DNA from 4 places in the Actinoplanes sp. NPDC051859 genome. Region 1 is predicted to be linked to each of the others. Evidence: riboswitches for the same ligand, from Rfam matches in the RefSeq annotation. Region 1 holds a riboswitch; each other region holds the start of a gene.

The links. A riboswitch is a leader RNA that binds a small molecule or an ion and turns the genes downstream of it on or off. The one in region 1 is predicted to bind cobalamin.
Region 2: linked by a shared signal. The riboswitch ahead of ACIA1L_RS17070 (ribonucleoside-diphosphate reductase subunit alpha) and the one ahead of ACIA1L_RS30690 (MerR family transcriptional regulator) in region 1 are both predicted to bind cobalamin.
Region 3: linked by a shared signal. The riboswitch ahead of metE (5-methyltetrahydropteroyltriglutamate--homocysteine S-methyltransferase) and the one ahead of ACIA1L_RS30690 (MerR family transcriptional regulator) in region 1 are both predicted to bind cobalamin.
Region 4: linked by a shared signal. The riboswitch ahead of ACIA1L_RS24380 (VWA domain-containing protein) and the one ahead of ACIA1L_RS30690 (MerR family transcriptional regulator) in region 1 are both predicted to bind cobalamin.

What each region holds. Positions count from the first base shown of each region.
Region 1 covers NZ_JBITBX010000018.1:84,932-90,126, reverse strand. The annotation lists gene alaS (alanine--tRNA ligase) at 1-2,102, opposite strand, end outside; cobalamin riboswitch at 2,343-2,562, shown strand; gene ACIA1L_RS30690 (MerR family transcriptional regulator) at 2,557-3,510, shown strand; gene ACIA1L_RS30685 (acyltransferase) at 3,644-4,858, shown strand; gene ACIA1L_RS30680 (RNA polymerase sigma factor) at 4,869-5,195, opposite strand, start outside.
Region 2 covers NZ_JBITBX010000006.1:66,328-71,522, forward strand. The annotation lists gene ACIA1L_RS17060 (DUF397 domain-containing protein) at 13-201, shown strand; gene ACIA1L_RS17065 (HEAT repeat domain-containing protein) at 319-1,134, opposite strand; cobalamin riboswitch at 1,288-1,497, shown strand; gene ACIA1L_RS17070 (ribonucleoside-diphosphate reductase subunit alpha) at 1,627-4,005, shown strand; gene ACIA1L_RS17075 (ribonucleotide-diphosphate reductase subunit beta) at 4,062-5,057, shown strand; gene ACIA1L_RS17080 (BTAD domain-containing putative transcriptional regulator) at 5,054-5,195, opposite strand, start outside.
Region 3 covers NZ_JBITBX010000013.1:129,966-135,160, forward strand. The annotation lists gene metE (5-methyltetrahydropteroyltriglutamate--homocysteine S-methyltransferase) at 1-1,878, opposite strand, end outside; cobalamin riboswitch at 2,000-2,218, opposite strand; gene ACIA1L_RS28195 (aspartate aminotransferase family protein) at 2,264-3,571, opposite strand; gene ACIA1L_RS28200 (CoA-transferase subunit beta) at 3,568-4,290, opposite strand; gene ACIA1L_RS28205 (CoA transferase subunit A) at 4,287-5,195, opposite strand; gene ACIA1L_RS28210 (aminotransferase class III-fold pyridoxal phosphate-dependent enzyme) at 5,192-5,195, opposite strand, start outside.
Region 4 covers NZ_JBITBX010000010.1:72,410-77,604, forward strand. The annotation lists gene ACIA1L_RS24370 (cobyrinate a,c-diamide synthase) at 1-356, opposite strand, end outside; gene cobO (cob(I)yrinic acid a,c-diamide adenosyltransferase) at 353-955, opposite strand; gene ACIA1L_RS24380 (VWA domain-containing protein) at 955-3,063, opposite strand; cobalamin riboswitch at 3,097-3,221, opposite strand; gene ACIA1L_RS24385 (gluconokinase) at 3,390-4,985, opposite strand; gene ACIA1L_RS24390 (glycosyltransferase) at 5,079-5,195, shown strand, end outside.

The DNA of each region.
Region 1 (5,195 bases):
CCGGTGACCGCGAGCGACCCAATCTGCGCGGACCGGTCCACGTGGGTGCCACCGCACAGTTCCCGCGACCAGTCGCCGCCGATCTCGACCACGCGTACGGTCTCGTCGTAGGTCTCGCCGAACAAGGCGAGCGCGCCCGCGGCGCGGGCCTGCTCCAGGGACAGGTAGCGCACGCCGACGGGCAGGTCCCGGCGGATGGCCAGGTTGGCGACCTCTTCCACCTCGCTGCGGGCGCTGTCGGACAGGCCGCCGCGCCAGGCGAAGTCGAGGCGTAGATAGCCGGGCCGGTTGTAGGAGCCGGACTGCAAGGCGGTCGGGCCGAGCACCTGCCGCAGCGCCGCGTGCACCACGTGGGTGCCGGAGTGCGCCTGCCGGGCTCCTGTGCGCCAGTCCGGGTCGACCATCGCCCGCACGTTGTCGCCGACGGCGAGGCCACCGTCGAGGACCCGTACGGTATGCGCGATCAGGCCTTTGACCGGCCGTTGCACGTCGATGATCTCGGCCCTGAGGTTGGGGCCGGTGAGCAGGCCCGCGTCGGAGTCCTGGCCGCCGGATTCCGCGTAGAACGGCGTACGGTCCAGAGCGACAGTGACGATTTCCCCGGCCTGCGCCGCACCGGCGGGCTGGCCGCCCGCCCAGATCGCGACGATCTTCGACTCGGTTTCCAGGCATTCGTAGGCCAGCCACTCGGTCGGTCCGGACGCGTCGAGCACCGTGCGGTAGGCGGACAGGTCGGCGTGGCCGGTCTTGCGGGCCTTCGCATCCGCCTTCGCGCGTTCGCGCTGCTCGGCCATCAACGCCCGGAATCCGTCGGCGTCGACCTGCACGCCCTGCTCGGCGGCGATCTCCAGGGTCAGATCGATCGGGAATCCGTACGTGTCATGCAGCTGAAAGGCCTTGTCGCCGCCCAGCCGGGTCTTGCCCGCCTGCTTGGTCTCGGCGATAGCGGTGTCCAAAATGGTGGTGCCCGCGCGCAGCGTGGAGAGGAAGGTGTCTTCCTCGCCGTATGCCGCCGACGCGATGCGGTCGAAGTCCGTGGCGAGTTCCGGGTAAGAAGGGGCCATGCAGTCGCGTGCGATCGGCAGCAGCTCCGGCAACGCCTTGTCGTGCCAGCCGAGCAGCCGCATGGACCGGATCGCGCGGCGCATGATGCGGCGCAACACGTAACCGCGGCCTTCGTTCGACGGGGTGACGCCGTCGCCGATCAGCATGAGCGAGGTGCGGACGTGGTCGGCGATCACGCGGAGTCGGACATCGTCGGGGTGGCTTTCGGAGGCAGCCGGGCCCGACTGCTTGCCGTAGGTCTTGCCGGTCAACTCGGCGGCCTTGGCCAGGATCGGGCGGACCTCGTCGATCTCGTACAGGTTGTCGACGCCCTGCAGGATCGATGCCATCCGTTCGAGGCCCATGCCGGTGTCGATGTTCTGCGCGGGCAGGTCACCGACGATCCGGAAGTCCTCCTTCGATGCGACGTCAGCGATCTCGACCTGCATGAAGACCAGGTTCCAGAACTCCAGGTAACGGTCCTCGTCCACCTCGGGGCCGCCTTCGGGACCGTAGGCGGGGCCACGGTCATAATACAGCTCCGAGCAGGGTCCAGCGGGGCCGGGGATGCCCATCGACCAGTAATTGTCGCGTTTGCCGCGGCGCACGATCCGGTCGGCGGGCATGCCGGTCTGTCGCCAGATGTCGATGGCCTCGTCGTCGTCCAGGTAGACCGTGGCCCAGATCCGCTCGGGGTCCAGCCCGAAGCCACCCTCGGCGACCGGCTTGGTGGACAGGTCCCAGGCGAGGGGGATCGCGCCGGCCTTGAAGTAGTCGCCGAAGGAGAAGTTGCCGTTCATCTGGAAGAACGTGCCGTGCCGGCTGGTCTTGCCGACCTCGTCGATGTCCGGCGTCCGGATGCATTTCTGCACGCTGACGGCTCGCCGGTAGGTCGGGGTGCGCTGGCCCAGGAAGAACGGCACGAACTGGACCATGCCCGCGTTGATGAACAGCAGGTTCGGATCGTCGATGGCGGGCAGGGGCGCCGAGGGCACGACCGTGTGGCCGTTAGCCTCGAAGTGCGCCAGGAAGCGCCGCTTGATCTCCGCTGTCAGCATCACTGCACCCCTTATTGCCGGCAACTGGCAACTGCATCGTATGGGTGACAGAGGTCCGCCGTTCCAGGACCCCTCGGCCGCGCTCCGATTCGCAACTCTTTGGGGGGATCGTCAGGTCCTGGCTGCTCGGTCGACAGGCAGTGTCGGCGGTGCGGCCGCCGCCCCGCGCTTCGCACGCCACCCGTGCGATGCTGCCCGGTGTGGATGCCGCCGGGTCATCTCGCCGGGATGTCCGTCGCTAAGCTGAGCCGCGCAGCTGGTTCGCCACAGCCCTCAGGTTGTGGCGTCGTAAGAGGGAACCCGGTGGGAATCCGGGGCTGCCCCGCAGCGGTGAGCTGGAACGACCGCCGTCATCGGCACTGGGCCTTGAGGGGCTTGGGAAGCGACGGCCAGTAGGAGATCGGATCGGTTCCGGTCGTGCCCGCGAGTCCGAAGACCTGCCACTGCCCTGCGCGTGTCCGCGCGTGGTGTAGTCGGTGACCTCGAGGGCGGGTCGGCGGTGCGCGAGGCGGAATTCTGTGTGGGCGACGGCGACGATGCCGTTCGTCCGGACGAGGCTGGACCGGAACCGACAGGGTTGAGTGCGGGCGCGGTGGCGCGCCGGCTTGGTGTCGCGCCGACGACGTTGCGGACGTGGCATCAGCGTTACGGTTTGGGCCCGAGCGGGCATGAGCACGGCCGGCATCGTCGTTACACCGCGGACGATCTCGATGTGTTGGCGGCGATGGCCCGGTTGACCGCGCGGGGGATGCCCGCAGCGGAGGCGGCCCGGATGGCTCGCCGGGCGGATCTTTCCGGATGTTCGGCGCCTGAGGGCGATCCCGCGACCGCTTCGGCGGCGCGGGGTATCGCTCGGGCGGCGCGGCGTCTGGATGTGCTGACCTTGCGGGAGACGTTGGCTGCCGCGGTGGCTGAGCGGGGCGTGGTGCCGACGTGGCATGTGCTGGCGGCCCCGGCGTTCGTGCATTTGAGTCGTGCGCGGGTGGTTGAGCCGTTGCGGGATGCGGCGCGGCGGGTGTTGGGCCGGTGTTTGAGTGAGGTGTTCGCCGCTGTGGTACGTCCGCCGGCCGGCACTGATGTCCGGGTAGTGCTCGCTGCGCCGCCGCGCAGCAGGGACTTGGTGGCTTTGGACGCTCTCGCTGCGGCTCTCGCCGAGCAGGGGGTCGGCTCTCTTCATCTTGGCGCGGTGCCGGACGCGGCTTTGCTCGCGGAGGTGGCGAGCCGGATTCGTCCGGCTGTTGTGGTGTTGTGGAGCCATGCCCCGCACGACGTGTTGCCGGACTTGGTTGTCGCGGCCGGTTCACCGCTGGTGGTGGGGGCTGGCCGCGGCTGGGACGGGCAGCCTGGTGTGGAAGTGGGTGCGACGTTGGCAGATTGCGTCGCGCTGAGTATCGCCGCGCTGCGCTGATGACGGAGGTCAGCGGTCGGTGAACGTCGGTGGGCGTTTGGCGACAAGCGGCCACGGCTGTCGGGCGGTCCTGCACGGCGAGTGGCTATCTCACTGTGACCTACGTAACGCCGATCGGGTTAGCCGTGTCGCCATGCGATCTACGAAGATCTCTGAGACTTGCCTCGCCGGCAACACCGGATGGGGTGCCGTTACCAGGAAGTTGCTCAGGGTGAAATCGACGAGGGCTCGTGATCGGTATTTTGACGCTCTGCGGGCGGCGGCGATCGTCAGGGTGGTGCTGCTCCACACCTTCTGGTCGTACATTCTGCAGGCAACCTTTCCGTCCATGGGCCTCATGTTCGCCATCGGTGGATCGCTGACTGCCGCATCGGCGGACCGTTCACCGCGGCGCGCGATCCTCACCCGGTTGCGCCGATTGCTGCCCGCTCTCTGGGTTTTTGGCCTGGTGATCGTGCCGCTGATGTTCTTACTCGGCTGGTCGAATGACCTCCAGTGGCCTACGCAGGCACCCGCCTGGCCGAACATGCTGTTCTGGGCCTTCCCGGCTGGGCTCCCACCGTACAGCGATCTCGGGCAGCGACTGGGCTTGGAGGTGCTGTGGTATCTCAATACGTACCTCTGGCTGGTCCTTCTCACGCCGCTGCTGTTGCGCCTCTACCGCAAGTGGCCTCTTCCGACGGTTCTCCTGCCGCTCGTGGGGCTGCTGCTCATCGTTGGCTGGCGGGACAGCATCAGCCACTATCCCACTTACTGGCACCTGCAAAATTTGCTCTCCTATGGAACGTGCTGGATGCTCGGAATAGCACACCGCGCCGGCGATCTCGGTAAGCTGCGGCCAGCGGTAGTGATTGGCGTAGGGACCGCCGCTATCGGTGGTGCGCTGACGTGGGCGATCATGCATCCGGTCGACGGTGTGTTCCTTTTGGCCGCACACCCTGTTGCGTTTTCCATCTTCCAAATCGGCTTCGTGCTCCTGCTGTTCCGCTGGTCGCCACCCATGGGTTGGCTAGCTCGGTGCCGGCCGCTCGACGGCTTCGTATCGATGATCAATAATCGGGCCGTTTCGATCTATCTGTGGCACATGCCAGCTATTGCGGTCGGCGTATATGTGGTCGATCCCTCGATCGTGACGCTGAAACGTCCTGATGACCTGCTCTCCTGTCTGATAGTCCTCGCCATTGCCCTGCCGCTGCTCGCCCTGGCGGTCCTCGCCTTCGGCTGGGTGGAGGACCTCTCGGCACGACGACCCCCACGCATCTCGCCGTTCGTCAAACGTGGGGCAGTCCGGCAACCTGATTCGGGGCCAACTGATCCGACGCTGACTTCCAGGCTCGGAGCGACCTAATTTCGCTTCGTCAGTCCAGCTCGGCGGCGCGGGCTTCGAAGATGGTTCGCTCGCGGGTGTTACGGGTCATTGCGGCGGCCCGGCGGAACTCCTCCCGCGCTTCGGTCGGGCGGCCGAGTTTGGCGAGCAGGTCGGCGCGGACGGCCGGCAGGAGGGGGTAGTGCGGCAGAACCAGGGCATCGACGATGGCGAGGGCGCGAATCGGGTCGTCAGCGTGGCTGATCGCCACGGCACGGTTCAGGTCCACGATGGGTGACGGTGCGACGTAGGCGAGGACCTCGTACAGTGCGGCGATCCGCTCCCAGTCGGTGTCTTCGGCTCTGCCGGCTCGGGCGTG
Region 2 (5,195 bases), on a different contig from region 1:
AGGGCAATCTCGATGGAACGCAACGTATGGCGTAAGAGCACTAAGTCCAGCGCAAGCGGCCAATGCGTCGAGGTCATGGTTACGGACCTTGAAGTTCTCGTTCGTGACACCAAGGACCGGAGCAAGCCGGCGCACCATTTCACCCACGGTGAGTGGGCGGCGTTTACCGGTGGTGTGCGGGACGGCGAGTTCGACCTCTAGTGATCTCTTACAGCGACATGCCTCGGCGGGACAGCATCGTCCAGCCGAGGCGTGTCGTCCTGCACACGTCTCTTGAGCGGATGGCGGATTAGTGAGCGCTGGTCGGCGCCAACTGTTTCAGGCCCATCGGCGCTCTTCTTTGTCCGCCCACCAGGTGACGAGTTGTTCCGCAATGGTCGAGGTGGGGAACCGGTCTGCGGCGGTGCCGAGATGCCGACAGATTTCTTTGTCTAGCCACGCCCCGGCGTCGGCGACGTTGCCTGCGCAGTCGAGTGTGACCAGTACAGGACCGATCAGGTAGTCGTACCCGCCGGGACCGAAGGCGTCGGTGAGGAGCTCACGCACTTCGTGGACTGCCTCCTGGTGCCCGGCGGCCATGGCGCGGACCTGATCGTCGGGATCGTTCGCCAGCTGCGTAACCAGTTCAGTGACCGCCTGCAGGTCCATGCTCGGGATGTCGCGGGTCACCGCATACAGGGCGTAGTAGCGGGTTTCGGCGTCGTCGTCGTGGCAGAGCCGCAGCAGCGCATCGGCGGCTTCGGGTTCCACCTGGTCGAGGTTGACCAGGCCTGGCAGGGCAGCCGCGACGTGAAACCGCACCCACTCGTCGGGGTGATCCGCGAGGGCAACGACCTGCGGCAATGCTTCCTTGTCGTGGTGATAGCCCAGTGCCGACACGATCCAGTGCAGCACGGCAGGATCGGTCTCTTCGCGAAGCCGGGTACGCATCAGCGCAACCGTCTCGTCGCGGAAGGGCCGATGTCCATCGGGCTGCTCATCGCCGAGCTCCCGCAAGATCCGCACACCCAGTTCGCGCTGCTCGGCGTCGCTGTCGCAGGCCAGTGCGGCGGCGCGGTCGAAGACCTCCCGGGTCGGCCGCCGGTGCAGGGCGACGAATGCCGGCTGCGGAGCGTCACCGTCATCGTCTGTCATCTCTCGCCGCGCTAGCCGCAACAACACATCAAGTGACAGTTCGTCCGGCGTAGGCATAGCGGCATCGCTCACACTCTCAAGTGTGTACTCACCGCGGGTGGCGATCTCGGGAACACACCATGTGGGGTTGTGGTTTTCGGGGGCCACCCAGATATGGTGTTGCCCGCAGCTGGTTCGGCCGTGCCGTGAGGGTGGGGTCGAGGCAAGAGGGAACCCGGTGGAAATCCGGGACTGCCCCGCAGCGGTGAGTGGGAACGACCGCCGTCACACAGCACTGGGCGCCAAGCCTGGGAAGCGACGGCCAGTAGGAATCGAGTTCGACGCCCGCGAGTCCGAAGACCTGCCAGCGCGCCGCGCACCGTTGGGGTGTGCGGCGGTCGAAGGCCGCGTGGGACGGCCGACGCCCCTGATGCTCTGCGGCGGTCAGTGAGCTGCGAGCTGGTGGTGTCTGCCCCCGCGTGCCCGAAGGCCATGGGCTCGCGAGGAGAGGGCATGACGCTCACACCGGAGAAGACCACCGTGCCGGAGCAGCGGCGGCACGCGATGCAGGTGCGTAAGCGCAACGGGGACCTGGAGACCGTCGACGTCAACAAGATCGTCAAGGCGGTCGAGCGGTGGGTGGCTGACCTCGGTGAGGTGGAGCCGCTGCGGGTCGCCACCAAGACGATCAGCGGCCTGTACGACGGCGCTACCACCGCTGAGCTGGACAAACTGTCGATCCAGACCGCCGCTGAGCTGATCAGCGAGGAACCGCAGTATTCGAAGCTTGCCGCTCGGTTGCTCGCTGCCTATGTGGACAAGGAAGTCCGTAACCAGGGTGTGGCGAGTTTCAGCCAGTCCATCCGTTATGCCCACCAGCAGGGGCTGATCGGCGACGAGACCGCCGCGTTCGTCGCCCGGAATTCGCGCAAGCTTGATGACGCCGTCAACCTCGATGGTGACCTGCGGTTTGAGTACTTCGGCCTGCGGACCGTCGCGGACCGTTACCTGCTGCGCCACCCGGAGACGCGGGAGGTCGTGGAGACTCCGCAGTACTGGCTGCTGCGGGTCGCGTGTGGCCTGTCGACCGAGCCTGGTGAGGCGATCGGCTTCTACCGGCTGATGTCGTCGCTGGCGTATCTGCCCAGCTCACCCACGCTGTTCAACTCCGGGACCCGGCACACGCAGATGTCGTCGTGTTTCCTGGTGGACTCGCCGAAGGACGAGCTGGACTCGATCTATGAGCGGTATCACCAGGTGGCGAAGCTGTCGAAGTTCTCCGGCGGCATCGGCATCTCCTGGTCGCGGGTCCGCGGCCGGGGCGCGCTGATCCGGGGCACGAACGGCAAGTCGAACGGCATCGTGCCGTTCCTGAAGACCCTCGACGCGGGTGTCGCCGCGGTCAACCAGGGCGGCCGGCGTAAGGGTGCGGCCTGTGTCTATCTGGAGCCGTGGCACCCGGACGTCGAGGAGTTCCTGGAGCTGCGCGACAACACCGGCGAGGAGTCGCGCCGCACGCACAACCTGAACCTGGCGAACTGGATTCCGGACGAGTTCATGCGTCGGGTCGAGGCTGACGCCGACTGGTCGCTGATCGACCCGTCCGACGCCCCTGAGCTGCCCGACCTGTTCGGCGAGGCCTTCGACGAGGCCTACCGCCGGGCGGAGAAGAAGGCCGTTAAGACCGTCAAGGCCCGTGATTTGTACGGCCGGATGATGCGTACCCTGGCCCAGACCGGCAACGGCTGGATGACGTTCAAGGACGCGTCGAACCGCCTGTCGAACCAGACCGGCGCCCCGGGTAACACGATTCACCTGTCGAACCTGTGCACCGAGATCCTCGAGGTAAACGCCGACGACGAGACCGCGGTGTGCAACCTCGGGTCGATCAACCTGAGCGCGCACATCAGCGACGGCGGCGTCGACTGGGAGAAGCTGCGCGCCACGGTGCGGACCGCGGTGGTGTTCCTCGACCGGGTGATCGACATCAACTTCTACCCGTCGGAGCAGGCCGCTGCGTCGAACCCGCGGTGGCGGCCGGTCGGGCTCGGGCTGATGGGGTTGCAGGACGCGTTCTTCCAGCTGCGGCTGCCGTTCGACTCGGCGCAGGCGAGGGAGTTGTCGACGCGCGTGCAGGAGGAGATTTTCCTGACCGCGTTGGAGTCCAGCGTGGCGTTGGCGCAGCAGTTCGGTCCGCACCCGGCGTATTCGGAGACTCGGGCGGCGAAGGGCGATCTGCACCACGAGTTGTGGGGTGCCACGCCGGAGCAGACGTCGCGGTGGGCTGAGCTGAAGACGCAGATCGCCGAGCACGGGTTGCGGAACTCGCTGTTGATCGCGATCGCGCCGACCGCGACCATCGCGTCGATCGCCGGGTGTTACGAGTGCATCGAGCCGCAGGTGTCCAACCTGTTCAAGCGCGAGACGATGTCCGGCGAGTTCCTGCAGATCAACACCTACCTGGTCCGGGAGCTGAAGGCGCGCGGGCTGTGGACGGCACCGGTCCGGGACCAGATCAAGCGGGCCGAAGGTTCGGTGCAAGGCATCACAGAGCTGCCGGCCGAAGTGCGGGAGTTGTTCCGCACGGCGTGGGAGTTGCCGCAGAAAGCCCTGATCGATCTCGCGGTTGCCCGCGGGCCCTACATCGACCAGTCGCAGTCGCTGAACCTGTTCCTGAGTGCGCCGACCATCGGCAAGCTCTCCTCGATGTATCTCTACGGCTGGAAAGCCGGGCTGAAGACGTCGTACTACCTGCGGTCGCGGCCCGCGACGCGCATTCAGCAGGCCACCACCTCGGTGCTCCCGGCGGTCGCTGCGTTGCCGACGGTGTCCGACGAGGAAGCCCTGGCCTGTTCCCTGGAAAATCCTGAAAGCTGTGAGGCCTGCCAGTGACGACCATTCCCGAACCCCGCACCACCGACACCACACCCGCCCCGGCCCAGCGGCAGATGTTGCTCGACCCGGGCATGGACCTGACGCTGCGGCCGATGCGGTACCCGCACTTCTTCGACCGGTTCAAGGACGCGATCAAGAACACCTGGACCGTCGAGGAGGTCGATCTGCATTCCGACCTCGCCGACCTGGCGAAGCTGTCGGCGGCCGAGCAGCATCTGGTGTCGCGGCTGGTCGCGTTCTTCGCCACCGGCGACACCATCGTGGCGAACAACCTGGTGCTCAACCTGTACCAGCACGTCAACTCGCCCGAGGGCCGGCTGTATCTGTCTCGGCAGTTGTTCGAAGAGGCGGTGCACGTCCAGTTCTATTTGAACCTGCTCGACACGTATGTGCCGAACGAGCAGGAACGGTTCGAGGCGTTCGCCGCGGTGGAGAACATTCCGTCGATCGCGCGTAAGGCCGAGTTCTGTTTCAAGTGGATCGACTCGATCTTCGAGCTGCGGTCGCTCGAAACGAAGGCGGATCGGCGGGCGTTCCTGCTCAACCTGATCTGCTTCGCCGCGTGCATCGAGGGCCTGTTTTTCTACGGCGCTTTCGCGTACGTGTATTTCCTGCGCTCGCGGGGTTTGCTGCACGGTCTCGCGTCGGGCACGAACTGGGTGTTCCGCGACGAGTCCATGCACATGGCGTTTGCGTTCGATGTGGTCGACACGGTGCGGGCCGAGGAGCCGGACCTGTTCGACGACGAGATGGAACGTCAGGTCAAGGAGATGCTGGCCGAGGCTGTCGAGTGTGAGGTGCAGTTCGCGGCCGACCTGCTCGAGCAGGGCGTGTCCGGGATGAGCCTGGCCGACATGCGCGAATACCTGCAGCACGTCGCCGACCGGCGGCTGTCGGTGCTCGGTATCGCCCCCATGTACGGCAGCAAGAACCCGTTCGCGTTCATGGAACTGCAAGACGTCCAGGAGCTGTCGAACTTCTTCGAACGGCGCGTTTCCGCCTACCAGGTCGGCGTCACCGGCACGGTCAGCTTCGACGACGACTTCTAGTCGCCGGCGGGGGCGGGCGCACACCCGTCCCCGCTGACCGGTGTCACCTGCGCCGACACCAGCCCGGACCGGTCCACCCCCAGCTGCTTACCCACCGCGGCCAGCCGGTTGTGCACCGTGCGGGGCGTGGTGAACAAC
Region 3 (5,195 bases), on a different contig from region 1:
GTCGGCGACCCCGCTGGTGGCGAGGCGGAACGCGCCGACCGCCCAGTCCAGGTAGGCCGGCTGATCGGCCGTGCGCAGGGGCAGCGTCTCGCGCAGCGCCGGCTCGTCGACCTGAATGACCGTGATGCCTGCCGCCTCCAGGTCACGACATTCGTCACGCAAGGCGAGGGCGACCTGGTCTGCGGTTGCGGACCGTGGTTGATCCGTACGCACAAACGACCAGGCCAGAATCGTGACCGGACCGGTCAGCATGCCCTTCACGGGTTTCAGGGTCAGCGACTGGGCGTAGGTCGACCATTCCACGGTCATCGGTGCCTTGCGGGCGACGTCGCCGTAGATGATCGGCGGCCGCACGCAGCGGGAGCCGTAGGACTGGACCCAGCCGTGGTCGGTGGCGGCGAACCCGTCGAGCTGTTCGCCGAAGTACTGCACCATGTCGTTGCGCTCGGGTTCGCCGTGGACGAGCACGTCGAGGCCCAGTTTCTCCTGGAGGCGGATGACGTGGGCGACTTCGGCGCGCATCCGCTCGGCGTAGCCGGCCGCATCGAGGGTGCCGGCCCGCAGGTCGGCGCGGGCGCGACGCAGGTCGGTGGTCTGCGGGAAGGAACCGATGGTGGTCGTGGGCAACGGCGGCAGATTGAGCCGGGATTGCTGGGCGACGGCCCGCTGGGCGTAGGCGCCGCGCTGCCGGTCGGCTGGGGTGAGGGCGGCGAGTCGCGACCGCACGTCGTAGTCGGTCCAGGCGGCCGGGACCGGCGGGAGCGACTCGGGCAGGTGTGCGGTGCCGTCCCGCAGCGCCGTGCCCAGCAGCACCACCTCGTCGACCTTCTGCCGGGCGAAGGCGAGCCGGGCGAACAAACCCGGGTCGAGGCGCTTCTCCGCCGACAGGTCGACCGGGACGTGCAGCAGGGAGCACGAGGTGGACACGGCAACGTGGTCGGCGAGCCCGGTGACAGTGGCCCCGGTGGCGACGGCCTGCCGCAGGTCGGTGGCCCAGATGTTGTGGCCGTCGACCAGGCCGGCGACGATGGTCTTGCCGTGCAGCGGGCCGGCGGCGGCAAGCCGCCGCAGGTTGCCCATGCCCGCGACGAGGTCGAGACCGACGGCCTCGACCGGGGTGTCGAGCAGGGCGGGCAGGGCGTCCCCCAGCTCACCGAAGTACGTGGCGACGAAGATCCGCGGCCGGTGCTCCACCTCACCGAGGCGGGTGTACGCAGCCCGCAGCGCTTCGATCTCGGTTGCGGTGCGGTCACCGACATAGGCGGGCTCGTCCAGCTGCACCCACGCAACGCCCGCCGCAGCCAGAGTGGTCAAGATCTGCGCGTAGACCTCGACGAGGTCGTTCAGCCGGGCGAATGGGTCGGCACCCTTGGCGAGCAGCAGGAACGTGGCCGGTCCGACCAAGACCGGCCGGGTGTCGATGCCCAACGCGTGGGCTTCCGCGTACTCCTGCAGCGCCTTGGCCGGGTTCGCCGAGAAAACAGTGTCCGGGTCGATCTCGGGAACCAGGTAGTGGTAGTTGGTGTCGAACCACTTGGTCAGCTCGAGCGCCGGTTCAGCGTCCACGCCCCGCGCCATCGCGAAATAGGTGTCCAGGTCGGACAGGCCGAGCCGCGCGAACCGCTGCGGCACGGCGCCGACAGCGACGGCGGTGTCGAGGACGTGGTCGTAGTAGGAGAACGTGTTGGACGGGATCGCGTCGAGGCGGGCGTTGCGCAACATCTGCCACACCTCGGACCGCAGCCCGGCCGCGGTGGCTTCCAGCTCAGCGGCGTCGATCTTGCCAGCCCAGTAGGCCTCGACGGCCTGCTTCAACTCGCGGTTCGCGCCGATCCGCGGATAGCCGAGTACGGTGCTCTGCCCGAAGGTACTGCTCACCGGGGGGTCCTTCCCTCGAAGTGCCCGGCAGAACCCGAGAAGCACAAAGGGAAGGCGGGCACGGTGGAGTGCCCAGGCTTCCGCTCTGGCCCTCCCGAGAGGCCGCCGGCGGCGCACACCGGTCGGCGTACGCAGCACTGGCAGGTCTTCGGACTTGCGGGCATGACCATCACGGTCGCCTACTGGCCGTCGCTTCCCAGGCGCCGATGGCGGCACCCAGTGCTTCATGACGGCGGTCGTTCCCACTCACCGCTGCGGGGCAGTCCCGGTCTTGCACCGGGTTCCCTCTTACGACGCCCGCTCTGTCAGGAACGGGCGAACCAGCACCGTCAGCCATCCTACGGACATCCCTGGCGGACGGGCCAGGGATGTCCGGGTGCACGCGTCAACCAGCCGACACGACGCTCACGATCGCGGCTGCGGTGCCGGTGGCGATTTCCTCGATCTCGGCGGTGGTGGTGGTCAGAGGCGGACCGAGCAGGATGAGATCGCCGTTCACGCCGTCAGCGCAGCCGGTGCCGGCGTACAGCAGCAGCCCGGCCTCCCGGGCCGCGGCCAGGACCCGCTCGGTGATCTTCTCGGCGCGGTCGAACGGTGCTTTGGTGTCGGGGTCGGCGACGATCTCGACGCCGACGAGCAGGCCACGACCACGGATGTCGCCGACGTGCGCACAGTCGGCCAGCCCGGCGTGCAGCGTGTCGCGCAGCAACTCCCCCGACTTGTGACTGGCGGTGACCAGGTCCCGGTCGTGCATGATTTTGAGTACGGCACGGCCGGTGGCGGCGCCGACCAGGTGGTGCGAGTACGTGAAGCCGTGCGTGAAACCGGTCTCCGCGATCGTGTCGTGCACGCGTCCCGAGGCGACGGCGAGGCCCAGCGGCCAGTAGCCGGACGCTGCGCCCTTGGCGGACACGAGGATGTCGGGGCGCACCCCCCAGTGGTCGACGCCGAACCAGGTGCCGGTGCGGCCGAATCCGGTCATGACCTCGTCGGCGATGAGCAGCACGCCGTAGCGGCGGCACACCTCGGCCACGGCCGGCCAGTAGTCATCGGGCGGCACGCAGGCGCCCAGCGCAGCGCCCGCGATGGGTTCGGCGATGAACGCCGCCACCGGCTGCGCCTCGAACAGCTCGGCCAGCGCCGCCGCATGCCGGGCGCCGCAGCCCACCGGGTGGGTGTCCGGAAAAGCACACCGATATTCGTACGGTGTGGACGTCTGCGTGGCGTGCCCGAGCCACGGCAGGTACGGCTTGCGCAGCGACGCCCGCCCGGATGCGTCCAGAGCCCCGCGCGAGTTGCCGTGGTACGACCCGACCCGGCTGACGATGGCGTGCCGGTCCTCGCCGCGGGCCAGGTGGTAAGCGCGAGCCATTTTGAACGCGGTCTCCACCGCCTCGCTGCCGCCGGAGACCGGGAAGATCTTCGGGTCGTCCAGGGGCAGCACGGCCGCGAGGTCGTCGGCGTACGCCTCGAGGACGTCGGCGCGGAACACCGAGCCGTGCGCGTAGGCGACGGCGTGGGCCTGCTCGGACTGGGCGTCCAGCACCGCGGCCTCGCCGTGGCCGACGCCCACCACGATGGCACCGCCGGCGGCGTCGAGGTAACGCTTGCCGGCGGTGTCCCACATCTGCGTGCCCAGCGCCGAGCCGATCCGCGGTGCGTCCTCGGCCACCCGGCCGAACACGTGACTCATTTCAGGTACGCGCCTTCCGGGTCGAGTTCCTCGCGCAGCAACCTCAGCTCTTCGTCGCTCGGCGCCTCGGTGGTGGCGAGATCGTCAGCGACCTCGACCTCCCAGCCGGTGGCCTCCCGCACGTCGTCCACCGAGATGCCGGGGTGCACGCCGGTGAGCACGAGCCGCCGCTCGGCGCCCTCCCCGGTCATCGTGTAGACACCGAGGTCGGTGATGACCTTCGACAGCCGCCGGCCGGAGCTGGTCCGGAAGTCGATCTTCTGCACGAAGGATCGCTTCGACTGCCGCATGAGGACCATGACCTCGCCGGCGTTCTGCGCGATCTCGCAGGCGCCACCGGACCCGGGGAGCCGGATCTTCGGGTGGGCGTAGTCACCGATCACCGTGGTGTTGATGTTGCCGTGCCGGTCGAGCTGGGCCGCCCCGAGGAAGCCCAGGTCGACCAGCCCGGCCTGCAGGTAGTACTGGAAGAGCTCCACCATGCTCATCACCATGTCGGAGCCGGTGACCAGGCACGGGTCGCCGATGGACAGCGGCAGCCGGGCGGGCCGGGCGCCGTAGACGCCCGACTCGTAGATCAGCTGCATGCCCGGGTTGACCGTGCGCTGGGCCAGGTTGACCGCGATGTTCGGCAGCCCGATGCCGACGAAGCAGACGTTCTGCCCGGCCATCGCCCGGGCACCCGCGACGACCATCATTTCGGTACGGGTGTAGCTCATCGGTACGCTCCGTAGTCCACCGAGCCGGACGGCGCCGGTTCGGGTGTGAGGTCGTCGAAGTAGTGCTCGCCCAGCTTGGCCAGGTACTCCGAGTGGTCCTTGGTGCCGTGCACCCACTCGTCCAGCCAGGCCGTGAGCGCGGCCTCGTCCTTGCTGATCCGCTCCCAGTCGCGGTAGAAGCGGTTGTCGCGGTCGTAGTAGCCCTGGGCGTACGAGGGGTGGGCGCCGCGCGGGCAGTGCACCACCGCGTCCACCTTCATGGCCGGCACGACGACCCGGTTGGGGTCGGCACGGATCACCGACTCCTCGACGACTTCTTCCACCACGACGATGACCCGCTTGGACGCGAAGGCGACCTCCTTCTGGCAGCCCAACAGGCCCCAGATCTGGGTGTTGCCGTTCGCGTCCGCCCGCTGGGCGTGGATGATCGCCACGTCCGGCTTGAGCGGCGGCACCGCGTAGAGCGTCTCCCCGTCGTCGAACGGCGAGGTGATCGGCTTGATGTTCGGGTTGACCTCGGGCAGGTCGCAGTCGGCGAAGGTGCGCAGCGGGTAGAACGGCAGGTTCGCCGCGCCCGCCGTGTACCGGCCGACCATGCCGAAGTGGCTGTACTCCTCGATCTCCAGTCCGGGCCCCTCGACCAGGCGCCGGACCGCGTGCAGCGATCCGACGCCCGGGTTGCCGAGCCAGGAGAAGATCAGTTTCGAGGCGACACCCGCGCCGATCATCTGGTCGTAGATGACGTCCGGGGTGAGCCGGCACAGCGTCAGATCCCGCTTACGCTGCCGGATGATCTCGTGCCCGGCCGCGAAGGAGATCAGGTGGGTGAAGCCCTCGATCGCCACGGTGTCGCCGTCGCGGACCAGAGATCCGATGGCGTCGGCCATCGTGGCGAGCTTGCTCAT
Region 4 (5,195 bases), on a different contig from region 1:
ACCAGCAGCACGGGGGCGTTGAGCAGGGCCGCCACCTGCGCGGTCGAACCGGTGTCACCGGCGCCGGTCCGGCCGTCGTAGAGCCCCATGACGCCCTCGACGACCGCGAGGTCCGTGCCGGCGGAGCCGTGTGCGAACAGCGGCCCGATCCGGTCCTCGCCGACCATGACCGGGTCCAGGTTGCGGCCGGGCCGACCGGCGGCGAGCGCGTGATAGCCGGGATCGATGTAGTCCGGCCCGACCTTGAAGGGCGCGACGGACAGACCCCGTTTTGCGTACGCCGCCAGCAGGCCCGTCGCAACAGTGGTCTTCCCGTGTCCCGAGGCGGGCGCGGCGATGACGATCCGGGGGATCACCACTCGATGCCTTTCTGGCCCTTCCGGCCGGCGTCCATCGGGTGCTTGACCTTGGTCATCTCGGTGACCAGATCGGCCGCCGCGAGGAGGTCGGGGTGGGCGTCGCGACCGGTGATGACCACGTGCTGGGTGCCGGGCCGGTCCCGCAGGGTGGCGACCACGTCCGCGACGTCGACCCAGCCCCACTTCATCGGATAGGTGAACTCGTCGAGCACATAGAAGGTGTGCGTCTCGGCGGCGAGGTCGCGCTTGATCTGGGCCCACCCTTCGGCGGCCTCGGCGGCGTGGTCCCGTTCGGTGCCGGCGCGCTGGATCCAGGACCAGCCCTCGCCCATCTTGTGCCACGCGACCGGCGCGCCACCGTCCACCGCGCCCAGGGCTTTGAGGGCGGTTTCCTCGCCGACCTTCCACTTCTCGCTCTTCACGAACTGGAAGACGCCGACCGGCCAGCCCGCGCTCCACGCCCGCAGCGCCATGCCGAACGCGGCGGTGGACTTGCCCTTGCCGTGTCCGGTGTGCACGGCGAGGACGGCTTGGCGGCGACGCTGGCGGGTGGTGAGGCCGTCGTTCGGCACCGAGGTGACCTGTCCCTGCGGCATCAGGCAGCCCTCCGGTGGGATCCGTGGGCGCCCGGCCCGTTGGCAGCGAGTGCGTCCAACGGCATGACGTCGGCGTGCAGGGCGGCGGCCAGGCGGCGGGCCAGGCCCAACCGCACCGGGCCGGACTCGCAGTCGACCACGACGGTCGCGACCCCGGCGAGGGCGGGCGCGACCTCGACCGGGTCGCCGCCGCTGGTGGCTCGCCCGTCGGTGACGACCACCAGCAACGGGCGGCGGCGCGGATCGCGGCGGCGCTCGGTGGCGCTGGTGGCGGCGGCCTGCCGCAGCCCGGCCGCGAGGGGGGTGCGGCCCCCGGTCCGTAGGCTCGCGAGGCGCAGCACACCGACCTCGTGGCTGGAGGTCGGTGGCAACACCTGCTCGGCCGTGGAGCCCCGGAAGGTGATCATGCCAATCCGGTCCCGGCGCTGGTACGCGTCGCGCAGCAGCGACAGCACAGCGGTCTTGACCACAGTCATCCGCTGACGGGCCGCCATCGAGCCGGAGGCGTCGACCACGAACAGGACCAGGTTGGCCTCCCGCCCGACGTGCACCGCCTCACGCAGGTCACGCGGCTGCACGCAGGAGACGGCCCGCAACGACCCGGGAACGGGTGTCGCGGTGGCCCGCCGGTGCAGGGCTGCCCGGAGCGTGGCCGGCAGGTGCGGCGCCCCGGCCAGCTTGCCGTGCGGCACCCGGGAGCCGACCACGCGGCCGCGGCGCGCAAAGGCCGGTGAGCGTCGACCGGCGTGGCCGCCTTCACCGCGCGCGCCGATGCGGAATGTGCGCGGCCGGTACGCCGTTCCCGCCTGCGCCGCACCGCCGGCGGCTTGCCCAGGCTTGTCCTCAGTGTGCTCCCGCGGATCCGCGGCGTCCCGCGGATCCCGGTCGGCTGCGGGCTCCGGACCACGGTCATCCGCACCACCGCCGGGGTCGGCACCCGCAGCACCGCTGCCGGGACCGCTACCACCGGGCTCGCCCTGGTCAGGACCGTTGTCTGGACCGTTGTTGTCGGGCCCACCACCGTTGTCGGGCCCACCGTCCGGGCTGCCGCCGTCGGGCCCGCCGTCCGGGTCGTCGTCGGACTCCGGCGGGGCCTCCGCGTCGGCCTGCTCGAGGGCCTCTTCGAGGCGCTGCTCATCGGTGCCGGGCGGGTCCAGCGGGTCCTTGCGGCGGCGGTGCGGCAGGGCCAGCCGGGCGGCGTCGCGAATGTCGTCGGCCGTGACCCGGTCCCGGCCGTGCCAGGCGGCAAGGGCCACCGCGCACCGGGCCACCACGATGTCGGCGCGCATGCCGTCCACCCCGTACGCGAGACACACCCGGGCAATCCGGTCCAGCTCGGCGTCCGGCAGGTGCACCGCGGGCAGGGCGGCCCGCGCGGTCACAATCCGCGCGGCGAGAGCTTCCTCGGCGGCACCGAAGCTGGCCGCGAACCCGGCCGGGTCTGCCTCGTACGCCAGCCGTCGCCGGACGACCTCAGCCCGCTGCACCGCGTCCCGAGGGGCCGCCACGGTCACCACCAGCCCGAACCGGTCGACGAGCTGCGGCCGCGGCTCGCCCTCTTCCGGGTTCATCGTGCCCACCAGCAGGAACCGGGAGGCGTGCTTGACCGACACGCCGTCGCGCTCGACATGTGCCCGGCCCATCGCCGCCGCATCCAGCAGCAGGTCCACCAGGTGGTCGGGCAGCAGGTTGACCTCATCGACATAGAGGGCGCCCCGGTGTGCCGCGGCCAGCAGACCCGGCTCGTACGCCTTGACACCGTCTGCGAGCGCACGCTGGATGTCGAGCGTGCCCACCACCCGGTCCTCGGTGGCGCCGACCGGGAGCTCGACCAACGCGGCGGGCCGGTGCCCGTGCGGAGCGTCGGCCTCGTGCGGGCCGTCTGGGCAGCCGGAGTCGGGCGCCGTCGGGTCGCAGGCGAACCGGCAGCCCCGGACGACGTCGACTTCGGGCAGCAACGCGGCGAGGGCGCGCACGACGGTGCTCTTGGCGGTGCCCTTCTCGCCGCGGACGAGCACCCCGCCGACGGCCGGAGACACCGCCGTGAGCAGCAGGGCAAGGCGCAGATCGTCGAGCCCGACGACGGCGGAGAACGGGTACGGCGTCACGCCACGATCCTTCCCGCGGGTGTCCACGCCCGCGTGTCAAAGGGAGCGAGCGGCAGGAGTCTCCTGACTCCCAGGCGGCCGTAGCCGCCCGGTCACAGTGGCGGGACCGTCCCGGATTTGCACCGGGTTCCTCCGCTACCGCTCGTCGGTCACTCTGTCGCACCGCCGCCCGCGCCGTCAACGCGACCCGTCGTGGCCATCCTCACCCGGCCGCCACCCGGCACTCGCAGGACAGCGCGGGCGGCCCGCGGCGAGCACCCCGCCACCTTGCGCCCACGGCGGCTGGCCTGTTCCACGGGCCGGCGGCCGAATGCGGCGCCGGTGCATCAGTGCGGTCTGTCGGGGACGTGCTCGTCGCGGGCGCCGACCGCCTTCTCGGTGCCGGGCAGCGGCGAGGGCGCCAGCCGGTCCAGTTCGGTCAGGACGTCGGTGACTGCCAGTGCAGACCGTTCCACGAGCGGCCGGAGCCGCCCGTACAGCGCCGCGTCGGCCGGGTCGGGGTGGGTGCGCGCGGTGACGTCGACCAGGTCCGCGGCGCGGTCCAGGTCGGGCAGGCGGCCGATGGCGTGCAGCCCGAGCAGGCAGGCGCCCATCGCGGTACCCTCCGGCGTGTCGGCGATGGCGACGGGCAGGTCCAGCGTCGCGGCGAGGATCTCGACCCACAGCTCGGAGGCCACCGCTCCCCCGGTGGCGCGGACTTCACTCAGCTCGATCCCTTCGGCCCCGAAGGTGTCCCGGACCAGGGCCAGCTGCTGGCACACCCCCTCGACGGCAGCGCGGACCAGATGCGCGCGGCCGTGTTCGCGGCGCAGCCCCAGATAGGCCCCGCGCATCCCGCCACGCCACCACGGTGCCCGTTCCCCCAGCAGGTACGGCAGGCAGAGCAGGCCGTCGCTGCCCGCCGCCACCGCCGCGGCTTCGACCAGCAGCGCGGCGTCGCGGACGTCGGCGTCCTCGCCTTCGGCGGCGGGACGGTCGAAGCCTTCCGCCATCGTCTGGCCGGCCCAGCGCACCACCGAACCGGCGTTGTTGACGGCGCCGCCGAGCACCCAGCGGTCTTCGGTGAGGGCGTAACAGAAGAGCCGCCCGGCAGCGTCGGCGGTGGGCTTGCCCACGACCGTCCGCAACGCTCCGCTCGTCCCCAGCGAGACCGCGGCGACGCCGGGCGGGGTGGCGCCCACGCCGAGGTTGGCGAGCGGCCCGTCGGCGGCGCCGATGATGAGCGGGGTGTCCGGGGCCAACCCGGCCGCGGTGGCGACGTCGGGATGCAGGCGCAGAGCGGTGGTGGTCGGCACGACTTCAGCGAGCCGGGTGGCGTCGATGCCGGCGAGATCCAGGGCCTCGGGATCCCACCGACGCTCATGGATGTCGTAGAGCCCGGTGCCGGACGCCACCGACAGGTCGACGACGAAATCCGCCCGGGCCAGGCCGCCCAGCACGATCTCCTTGACGCCGCCCCAACGCGGAGTGTCTCGCAGCATCCTCGGCTCGTGCGCACGCCACCAGGCCAACTTCGCCAACGGCGACATCGGATGCACGGGCGTGCCGGTGCGGGCCTGCAGGGCTTTGGCGCGGCCAGACGCGACGATCGCCTCGGTCTGCGGCGACGAACGGTTGTCCGCCCAGGTCATGAGCGGACCGGCGGCGGTACCGCTGCCGTCCAGTGGCGCAAGGCCGTGCAGGAAGGCGCTGAGGCTGACCGCGAGCACGTGGTCGCCACGCTCCCGGCACTCCTGCGCCACGGTGACGAGCGCCTTGGCGGCGGCGTCGCGCAACTCGGCGGGGTCAAGTTCGGCTCGGCCCGGGCCGGGCACGGACAGCGGATAGTGCACGCTCGTGGCAGCGCGGACCTCGCCGTCGAGGCCGGCGGCAACCGCTTTCGTCGCAGTAGTTCCGGTGTCGATCCCGATGACGACGTCCATGCATCCTCCCGAATCCCGCGCCACTGCCGGCTCGTCGAGCAGGAACATGCCCGATGGGCCGTCCGGTCATGCGGCCGGTGCGATGATGGGCGGGTGCGGGTGCTGATCGTCACGTCGGGCTCCACCGGCGACGTGGCCCCGTACACGGGATTGGGAGCCCGGCTCCAAGCCGCCGGTCACGACGTCACCGTCGCCACGCACGAGCATTTC